Regions from separate parts of the Streptomyces sp. 5K101 genome, predicted to be linked through region 2. Evidence: riboswitches for the same ligand, from Rfam matches in the RefSeq annotation. Region 2 holds a riboswitch; each other region holds the start of a gene.

Region 1 (3,263 bases), on a different contig from region 2:
TCGCCTGCGGCATCGTCTTCGACCTGCTGACGCCGGCCCGGTTCACCGCGGTCCCGCTCTTCGCCGCGGCCCCACTCATCGCGGCACCGATCGTCAGCTGGGTCGTGACGCTCCTCACCGGGATCGCCGCCGTCCTGGCCACGACAGTGCTGCACGCCTACAACGCCACCATCACTCAGATCACCGCTGCCACCGAGACGAGCACGGTGCTCACCGTGGCGGCCCTCGCGCTGCTCATCAACGGGGTCGTGGCGCGCAGCAGCGCGCGGCTCGCCTCGGCGCGGGTGATCGCCGAAGCCGCGCAGCGCGCCGTGCTGCCCACGCCCGCGGACCGGATCGCCGGTCTGCACATCGCGGCGAGGTACGAGGCGGCGCAGGCGGACGCGTTCATCGGCGGCGACCTCTTCGCGGTGCAGGACACCCCGCACGGGGTGCGGCTGATCGTGGGGGACGTGCGCGGCAAGGGGATGGGGGCGGTGGCGGCCGTCGCCGTGCTGATCGGGGCGTTCGGGGAGGCGGCCGAGCAGGAGACCTCGCTCGAGGGCGTGGCGCGGAGGCTGGAGCGGGCACTGAAGCGCGAGGGCATGCGGCGCGAGGGGGTGGAGGCCGTCGAGGGGTTCGCCACCGCCGTGCTCGGGGAGATCCCGCCCGGCGACGGCGCGGGGCGCGGCACCGTACGGCTGGTGAATCGCGGGCATCCCGACCCGCTGGTGCTGCACGCCGACGGCGGACTGGACGTGCTGGAGCCGTCCGAGGCTGCGCTGCCGCTGGGGATGAGCGACTTGGGCATGTGGCCGGACCGTGCGCAGGAGTATCCGCTGCCCGCCGGCTCGACGCTGCTGTTGTACACGGACGGCCTGTCCGAGGCGCGCGACGCCAGGGGCGTCTTCTACGACCCGGGTGAACGGCTCCGGGGCGGTGTCTTCCCCGGTCCCGACGCGCTGCTCGACGCGCTGGTCGACGACGTGCGCCGGTACACGGGCGGTGGGGCCACCGACGACATGGCGCTCCTGGCGGTCGGCCGGCCGGACGAGGGGCAGCCGGTCCGTCGGCGGACGGTGCCGGTCGTCTCCGCCGAGGGCGCCTCCCGGACGCATGGGCGGCCCGCGGGGCGGCGAGGGCCTACCGCACATCCGTACGGTGCGTAGTCGTAAGGTGCCACTGTGCATAACATTTGACACAACATCAGAAGACGCGCCGATCTGAAGGGTTGTCAAGTCGCCCGATTCCGCCTGCTTCTGTCCTGGTAAGTCCCGGCCGCAGTCGTCAACGATCAGTCGGAACAGCTTGGAATCCGGCCCTGGCTTCTATTAACGTTCGATAACGCAGCGCGGTTGTCCCAGCCGTCGCAAGAGGCGGCACCGTGCGCACGCGCCGAATCCCGTGAGGGAACCGGGGAACCACCAATTGGGGTGAATCGGGCATCACTTGCCGCGCAGTCCGCGGCCGAGGACGCCCGTAGGAGACCTTCCTGCTCCGAACCCGTCAGCTAACCCGGTAGGCGAGAAGGAAGGAAAGGAGTACGCCTTCGTGGCGTCCAACATGCCTGCCCCCGAGGCCCCGTTCGCGCCCGGTCACTTCGGCGGCGACGCCGCGGAGCGGACGTGGGAGGAATGGAATCCCACCGCGGAATCCATCCGTCCGGTGCGCGGCCGGCACCGCGTCGTCAAGCAGCGCGGCGGGCTCGCCCGCAGCTCCACCGTCCTCGGCGTCGGCGTCATCGCCGCAGTCGGCGCCGGTGGCATGGCGACCGCCCAGGAGAAGCCGGCGGTCTCCATCTCCCTCCCGGACTCGATCACGGACAACCTGCCCGACGCCACGTCCCTTCCGGGCGTGGGCTCCCTCATCTCCGACGACGCCGGCTCCGAGGGTTCCGCGGCGAATGCCGCCCCGCTCACCTCGATGACCGCCGTCGCCGACAACGGGACGGCCACCGGCGGGCAGACGGCCGGCGCGGGCGAGGCCCTGCGCGCCCGCATCCTCCAGCAGGTCGAGCAGCAGCGCGCCGAGGCGGACGCCGAGGCGAAGGCCGCCGCCGAGAAGCTGGCCGCCGAGCAGGCCGCCGCCGCGGCGGCGAAGCAGCAGAGCGAGGCCGAGGCCCAGGCGGCCGAGGAGAAGCGGAAGGCCGAGGAGGCCGCGCGGGCCAAGGAGGAGGCGGAGCGCCTCGCCAGGCTCGCCGCGAGCTATGCGCTGCCCACCTCCTCGTACACGATCACCTCCACGTACGGCGAGTCCGGCTCCATGTGGTCCTCCGGCCAGCACACCGGGCTGGACTTCGCCGCTCCCACGGGCACCCCGGTCAAGGCGGTGCACGGCGGCACGATCAAGTCGGCCGGCTGGTCGGGTTCGTACGGCTACCGCATCGTGCTTGAGCTGGCGGACGGCACCGAGGTCTGGTACGCCCACCTGTCGTCGATGACCGCGAGCGCGGGCCAGAAGGTCGCCACGGGCGAGACCATCGGCCGCGTCGGCGCGACCGGCAACGTCACCGGGCCGCACCTGCACATGGAGGTCCACACCCCGGGCGGCTCGGGCCTCGACCCGATGGCCTGGCTGCGGGACAAGGGCCTCACGGTCTGACCCGACCGACGGCAGGGCCGAGCGCGCGCGGTACGGGATTCTCCCGTGCCGCGCGTTCTTGTGCCGGGGGTGGATCTCCGTGGCGCGCGTCGCTGTGCCGGGGGTCTCGCCGTGCGGCGACGTGTGCGGCGGGCGGGGCGGCGGAGGCGAGCGCCGCGGAGTCAGCGGCGGTACGGGTTGTAGCCGGCGTAGTCGCGGTGCGGAGGCGGTACGGTCGCGCGGCCCGTCGCCCGCGCCGCGTACACGAGCGCCGGCGCGGCGACGTCCCTGCGTCGCCACAGCTGGTGCAGCAGCTCCCGCTCGCGCTCCGCGAAGTCCGGGCCCGCCGCGCCACGGTGGGCCCGGTGGCGGAGGGAGGCCAGCGACGTCGCGAACGCCTCGTACTCGGAGACCGCGTGGCCCGCGGCCGGACCGTACGTCCGCCGCGCGTAGTCGCGGGCCATTGTGCGCGCGCGCATCGAGGACAGCGCCTGCGGCTCGGCGGCCGCCAGCCAGCCCGCCGCCGCGTACGCCGGCAGCTCGGTGGATACCGTGCGCAGCTCCCGCTGCCGGGTCCATATGGTCAGCCAGGTCAGCAACCCGAACGCGGGCACCATGAACGCCCCGTACACCCCGTAGAAGCCCCACGGGCCGAGCAGTGACGCCGAGGCGTTCCACAGGGCGTGCATGCCCATCGCGAGGGC
Region 2 (3,263 bases):
CAGGTGTGATGACCAGTGACAGGATGCGGCAGCGGCCATCCGCACTCAGGTGGAGCTTGGTGGTGAAGCCGCCATGCGAGCGGCCGAGCGCCTCACCTCCAGCACCACCTCCGCCAGCCGGTCGACCAGGTTCGCCCAGATCCGAGCGGTTCTGACCGCCTGGGCGGAGCCCCCTTTGACGGGTGGCGGCGCATGGCGGGCGCCGGCTGCGTGTTGGTGAGCGCGGACGGAGGTCGAGTCGACGGAGACGTCCCAGTCGACGACACCGGCTGCGTCGGCCTCGGCCTGGACCCGCTGCAGCAGCCGCTCCCATGTGCCATCCGCCGACCAGCGGCGGTGCCGCTCATGGACGGTCTTCCACGGCCCGTAACGTTCCGGCAGGTCGCGCCACTGGACGCCCGTCCGGATCCGGTACAGCACCCCGTTGACCACCTGCCGATGGTCCCGCCACCTGCCACAACGCCCGTTACTCACCGGCAGAAGCGGCTCAAGCCGCTCCCACTGGGAATCCGTCAGATCACCCCGATGTCCCACAGTCTTATCAACGACTCGACTGATCGACAGGACACTGCCTAGTCGGATTCTCTTTGCGGGAAAGGGAAATGCCGTCATTCACGGCGTGTTTCCCTCGGAGTCGACGGGCTGGAATTCCGGATCACCGGAATCGGGCGGTGAGGGGGTCCCTTCGCCGGCCATGCGACCGCAGGGGACGAAGCCGGGCGTTATGGGCGGCGCTTGGTGCCCGTGTGAACCCTTAGTGATTGTTTGGTGCTTCTGTCCGAATTGGGCCTTTGAGGCTAACGCGCCCCGTCTGCGGGGGGGATGGGCTGCGACTCGTGAGCAGGATCATATTCGTGACGGAACGTATCTGCTTTCCCTATGTCAATTCCGTGGCCCACAAGGGAATTGACCGGCATTCGTCCACGGAGGGTGACGAGTGGAGCGGCCCGGACGTCACGAGCGGGAAAGCTCGGGGAAATTCGCGGCTTGTTCCGCCCGGTGTACTCGCCTACGGTCACGCTCAATCCGGACGGACCGCCTCATCCTGCCGCCGACCGGACTTCGAACCCACCCACGTGTGGCAGGAGCGGGGGACCCAGGTAGTACGCCGTATCCGGAGAATTCGGACGGCTTGGGGTTAATTCGCGCAATATGCGCGGACGGGCATCTCCAGCCCGAACCCGACAGCTCACCTCGCAGGCGCCGGAGAGGAATGCGCCATGCCCGGAAAGGGTAAGCACCGCCGTCCCAAGGCCAACCCGCTCACGCGCGGCTTCGTCGTCGCCAGTACGGGAAGTGCCGCCATAGCCCTGCCGCTCCTCGGCGCGACCGGTGCCCACGCCGCCACCCCCGCCGCCGCTCCCCAGAAGGCCGCTCCGGTCTCGGTCGCCCCGGCCTCGGCGGCCCCCATCTCGGCCGCTCCGGCCGCCAAGAAGGCCCCGAAGACGTACACCGTCGTCCCCGGCGACTACCTCGCCAAGATCGCCGACGAGCAGAACGTCCGTGGCGGCTGGAAGAAGCTCTACAACGACAACCGCCGTGCCATCGGCGCCGATCCGGCGCTCATCCACCCCGGCCTCGAGCTGACCCTCAACGCGAAGTCCACCGCGAAGAACGACCCGGAGCCGCGCTCCGAGTCCGCCCCCCGGCCCTCGCGCGACGCCTCGCGCACTGAGGCCCCGGCCGCCAAGGCTCCCGCCGAGAAGGCCGCCCCGGCGTCCACCGGCTGGACCGCGCCCGTCGGCGGCGGTGTCTCCACGCCGTACCGCGCGTCCGGCGCCATGTGGTCCAGTGGCTACCACACCGGTGTCGACTTCATCGCCGCCAGCGGCACGAGCGTGAAGTCCGTCGGCCCGGGCACCGTCGTCTCGGCCGGCTGGAGCGGCTCGTACGGCAACGAGGTCGTCATCCAGCACGGCGACGGCACCTACTCGCAGTACGCCCACCTGTCCTCCCTGTCCGTCTCCAGCGGGCAGAGCGTCGCGGGCGGCGAGCAGATCGGCCTGTCCGGTTCCACGGGCAACTCCACCGGTCCGCACCTGCACTTCGAGATCCGTACCAGCCCGTCGTACGGCTCCGACATCGACCCACTGGCCTACCTGCGCCAGCACGGCGTCTCCCTCTGACGCACAGTCAGCCGCGCATCCCTCGTACCGTCCGGCGGCGGAGCGAGGGATTCCGCGTATTCCGGCTTGGCGTAAACATGACCGGTGGCAAAGATCACCTGCCGTCAACCCCTCCTTACGGTCGCGTAGGTCACATCCGTAAAGGAAAGATGTGCTCTCGTGGCAGACGATTCGAGAACAGAGAACAAGGGCGCATTCGGGTCGTACGCGGCGATCGGTGACAGCTTCACCGAGGGCGTGGGAGACCCCGGTCCCGACGGGACGTACGTCGGGTGGGCGGACCGGTTCGCGGTGCTGCTCGCCGACCTGATGCCGGAACACACCTTCCGGTACGCCAATCTCGCCGTACGCGGCCGCCTCCTCGACCAGATCGTCGACGAACAGGTCCCGAGGGCCAAGGAACTCGCCCCCGACCTGGTGACGTTCTGCGCGGGAGGCAACGACATCATCCGGCCGGGCAGCGACCCGGACGACGTGGCCGAGCGGTTCGAACGGGCCGTCGCCGACCTCAGGAGCTCGGTCGGCACCGTCATGGTGACCACCGGCTTCGACACCCGGGACGTGCCGGTCCTGCGTCACTTGCGCGGAAAGATCGCCACGTACACCGCGCACGTGCGGGCCATCGCCGACCGCCACGACTGCCCGGTCCTCGATCTGTGGTCGCTCAAGTCCGTTCAGGACCGGCGTGCCTGGGACGCGGACCGGCTGCACCTGTCGCCCGAGGGGCACACCCGCGTGGCCCTGCGCGCCGCCCAGGTGCTCGGTCTCGACGTGCCCGCCGACCCGGACCAGCCCTGGCCGCCGCTCCCGCCGCGCGGCGCCTTCGAGGTGCGGCGCGACGACATCAACTGGGCGCGCGAGCACCTGGTGCCGTGGATCGGCCGGCGACTGCGGGGCGAGAGCTCGGGCGACCACGTGGCCGCCAAGCGCCCGGACCTGCTGCCGCTCTGAGCCGAGCCGTCGCCTGACGCCCGGGGCCCGGCCCCGGGCGTCACGCCGTGGAGCCCGCGAGCTGCCGGTCCACCTGGGATCTTCGCTGCCCGCGCCGCGCCGCCCGCGACCGCCTCCAGACAGCCGGAGTTCCCGCACCGGCAGGGCACGTCCTGCGGGCCGACCCGGATGTGCCCGATGTCGCCC
Region 3 (3,263 bases), on a different contig from region 2:
CGCCGACCGCGACCCGGAGCGGTTCACCGAGCCCGACACCCTCGACCTGTCCCGGCGCGACAACCAGCACCTGGGATACGGGCACGGCATCCACTACTGCCTCGGCGCCCCGCTCGCCCGGCTCGAAGGGCAGACGGCGATCGCGACCCTGCTCAGGAGGATGCCGGACTTGCGTCTTGCGGGCGATCCGGCCGATTTGCGGTGGCGTGGGGGACTCATCATGCGCGGATTGCGCACTCTGCCCGTTGAGTTCACCCTCACCAAGAGCTGACGCAACGTCAATTCTGTGACTTTTACGTGATCTGCGCTGCATCGACTTGTGACTCACGTTCGATTGCGGCTACGTTCACCGTCGACTCGGCAGGCATCAGCAGGCCGCACAGTCCCCAGTAGTCACGCGAAAGGCACACCGCATGCGCTCCGGGAACGGACGTCACCGCCGCCCCCGTCAGGCTCCGGCCATCGTCGTCGCGGCAGGGGTGACCGGATCCGCCATCGCGATCCCCCTGCTCGGCGCGGGCTCCGCCTCCGCGGCCGACGCGGCCACCTGGGACCGCGTCGCCGAATGCGAGAGCGGCGGCATGTGGAGCGCCGACCTCGGCAACGGCTTCTACGGCGGGCTGCAGCTCTCGCAGCAGACGTGGGAGGAGTTCGGCGGCACGGCGTACGCGCCGAGCGCCGACCTGGCGAGCCGTTCGCAGCAGATCGCGGTCGCGGAGAAGGTGCTGGACGCGCAGGGGCCGGACGCCTGGCAGGCGTGCGCCCCGATCGCGGGCCTGACCAACGACGACGCCTCGACCGGCGTCGACCCCGGTGACCTCCTGCCCCTGCCGGACGCGAGCCCGGGGGCGGGTGCCGTCACCGTCCCCGGCATGACGCCCGAAGCCACCCCTGACGCGAGCGCGCCGGCCGGCTCCGGTGACACGGCCGCCGAGGCCCCGGCCGAGCCGGACGCCTCGCAGGACCCCGCCGCCCCGGACGCGTCCACGGCGCCCACGCCCGCGGACGGCGACGTGTCGCCGTCGGCCGGTTCGGACGGCGTCGAGGCGACCGACCCCACGACCGGCACCGGCAGGCACCGCGGCGAGCCCGCCCCCGACGACGCCGAAACGGGCATCACGGATAAAGAGCGCGAAAGCGGTCGTCATGCCTCGCGAGGTGACGCGTCGGCACGTGACGGGGCAACAGAGGGCGTGGCCGACGGTACGTACACCGTCCAGCCGGGAGACAGTCTGTGGGCCATCGCCGACGAGCGCGAGGTGCCCGGCGGGTGGAGCGCCCTCTATGAGGCGAACGAGGCGAACGTGGGTGCCGACCCCGACCTTATCCTCCCCGGTCAGAGCCTCGATCTCGGCGTGAACAGCCAATAGTTCGGGCGGCAATTCGCCGACATTTGTCCGATCTGCGCAAGTGAGACAAGGGTCTCTTTGCTGCAACTGGCGAGCGGCATCCAGCAAATTCGCCCAAGCCGTGCCCGACCTGCGCAAACGCCTCCCAAGTGAAGGGCGGTTCGGGCGATTTCTCCCCGATGTTCGTCTTTGAACATCGGGGAGCGGTGTGTTTACGGTCTGAACCGCTCGCCATCGCGGGCACCGTCGACCGTCACGCCGAATCCTGCCGTCGGTCGGGGGGAACAGTCGTCGCTCAGTGCGCCGAAGGCAGGAGCGGGGGACCCAAGGTAGGTGCCGGTCCCGGCCGTCGAGCACGACGGCCGTGAACGGCTTGGGGTGGAGCCGCGCGCAACGACGCGCGGCCGGGCAACTCTTCCGGCCCGAACCCGACAGCTCACCTCGCAGGCGTCGGTGAGGAGAAGCTCCATGCTGCGTTCCGGCAAGGCCACGCACCGCCGCTCGACCGTTGTCCGTCGGACGGTTCGTCTCGCCACGCTCGCCGGCGTCGCCGGTGCCGCCATCGCGGCCCCGATGCTCGGCGCCACTGCGGCGTCCGCCGCCACCGCCTCCGAGTGGGACGCGGTCGCCCAGTGCGAGTCCGGTGGCAACTGGTCCATCAACACCGGCAACGGCTACTACGGCGGCCTGCAGTTCTCCGCCTCCACCTGGGCGGCCTACGGCGGCACCGCCTACGCCCCGTCCGCCGACCAGGCCTCCAAGTCCCAGCAGATCGCGATAGCCGAGAAGGTCCTCGCCGGCCAGGGCAAGGGCGCCTGGCCGAGCTGTGGCGTGGGCCTCTCCAGCACCCCCTACAACGGTGGCTCCGCCGAGCCGGCGCAGCCCGCCGCCGAGCCGGCCGAGAAGCGCGCCGAGGCCCCGACCACCCGCTCCGAGCGCGCCGAGGCCCCCGCGCCGCAGAAGACCGCGGCGACCTTCAAGAAGGGTGAGGGCGAGTACAAGGTCAAGCCCGGGGACACCCTGGGCAAGATCGCCGAGGCCGAGAAGGTCAAGGGCGGCTGGAAGAAGCTGTTCGACCTCAACAAGGACATCATCGAGGACGCCGATGTCATCCACCCGGGCCAGCAGCTCCACCTGAGCTGACCCGCCCGCCGTCCGCGGGCCCGCGCACCGTCCGGGCCCGTACCGTCCGCCGCCTCAGCGCTGACGGGTTCCGAGCACCCCGGTCCGGCGCTGCTTCCCCCGTAAGCGCCGGGCCGGGGTTCGGTCGTGAAGGGCTCGCGAAGGGCCCCTCAGGGTCTTGCCAAGGGCTCCGCACAGCCCTGCCGAGGTGCCGCGCAGCGCCTTACCTACGGGTAGCTTGGGGGTCTTTTGTCCGGCACGCCCAGCGTTCATGCCCTTTTTCGTCCCACGGGGCGGGCATCGGCCGGCCTTTGCCCCCGAGACGGTTAGGCTCTTGTCGCAAGGCCAAGCAGACCTCTGCACATATCTCGCGTCACATCCCAGAAGGAGATGCTCGTGCCGTCCATCGACGTCGTCGTAGCCCGGGAAATCCTGGACTCCCGAGGCAACCCCACGGTCGAGGTCGAGGTTGGCCTCGACGACGGCAGCACGGGTCGTGCTGCTGTTCCGTCCGGCGCCTCCACCGGTGCGTTCGAGGCCATTGAGCTCCGCGACGGTGACCAGAACCGCTACCAGGGCAAGGGCGTCGAGAAGGCCGTCCTCGCCGTCATCGAGCAGATCGGCCCGGAGCTCGTCGGCTACGACGCCACCGAGCAGCGCCTGATCGACCAGGCGATGTTCGACCTGGACGCCACCGACAACAAGGCGTCGCTCGGCGCCAACGCCATCCTCGGCGTCTCCCTCGCCGTCGCGCACGCCGCCTCCGAGGCGTCCGACCTGCCGCTCTTCCGC

The links. A riboswitch is a leader RNA that binds a small molecule or an ion and turns the genes downstream of it on or off. The one in region 2 is predicted to bind cyclic di-AMP.
Region 1: another riboswitch for cyclic di-AMP. It lies ahead of ACLB9X_RS30395 (M23 family metallopeptidase); the one in region 2 lies ahead of ACLB9X_RS23545 (peptidoglycan DD-metalloendopeptidase family protein).
Region 3: another riboswitch for cyclic di-AMP. It lies ahead of ACLB9X_RS28920 (transglycosylase family protein); the one in region 2 lies ahead of ACLB9X_RS23545 (peptidoglycan DD-metalloendopeptidase family protein).

What each region holds. Positions count from the first base shown of each region.
Region 1 covers NZ_JBKFFO010000025.1:16,812-20,074, reverse strand. The annotation lists gene ACLB9X_RS30400 (PP2C family protein-serine/threonine phosphatase) at 1-1,148, shown strand, start outside; cyclic di-AMP (ydaO/yuaA leader) riboswitch at 1,363-1,519, shown strand; gene ACLB9X_RS30395 (M23 family metallopeptidase) at 1,531-2,580, shown strand; gene ACLB9X_RS30390 (PrsW family intramembrane metalloprotease) at 2,742-3,263, opposite strand, start outside.
Region 2 covers NZ_JBKFFO010000012.1:183,159-186,421, reverse strand. The annotation lists one part of gene ACLB9X_RS23550 (IS5 family transposase) at 1-160, opposite strand, end outside; one part of gene ACLB9X_RS23550 (IS5 family transposase) at 163-534, opposite strand; cyclic di-AMP (ydaO/yuaA leader) riboswitch at 1,060-1,216, shown strand; gene ACLB9X_RS23545 (peptidoglycan DD-metalloendopeptidase family protein) at 1,221-2,126, shown strand; gene ACLB9X_RS23540 (SGNH/GDSL hydrolase family protein) at 2,286-3,077, shown strand; partial or broken gene ACLB9X_RS23535 (ROK family protein) at 3,131-3,263, opposite strand, start outside.
Region 3 covers NZ_JBKFFO010000020.1:60,581-63,843, forward strand. The annotation lists gene ACLB9X_RS28910 (cytochrome P450 family protein) at 1-271, shown strand, start outside; gene ACLB9X_RS28915 (transglycosylase family protein) at 414-1,370, shown strand; cyclic di-AMP (ydaO/yuaA leader) riboswitch at 1,641-1,814, shown strand; gene ACLB9X_RS28920 (transglycosylase family protein) at 1,818-2,492, shown strand; gene eno (phosphopyruvate hydratase) at 2,862-3,263, shown strand, end outside.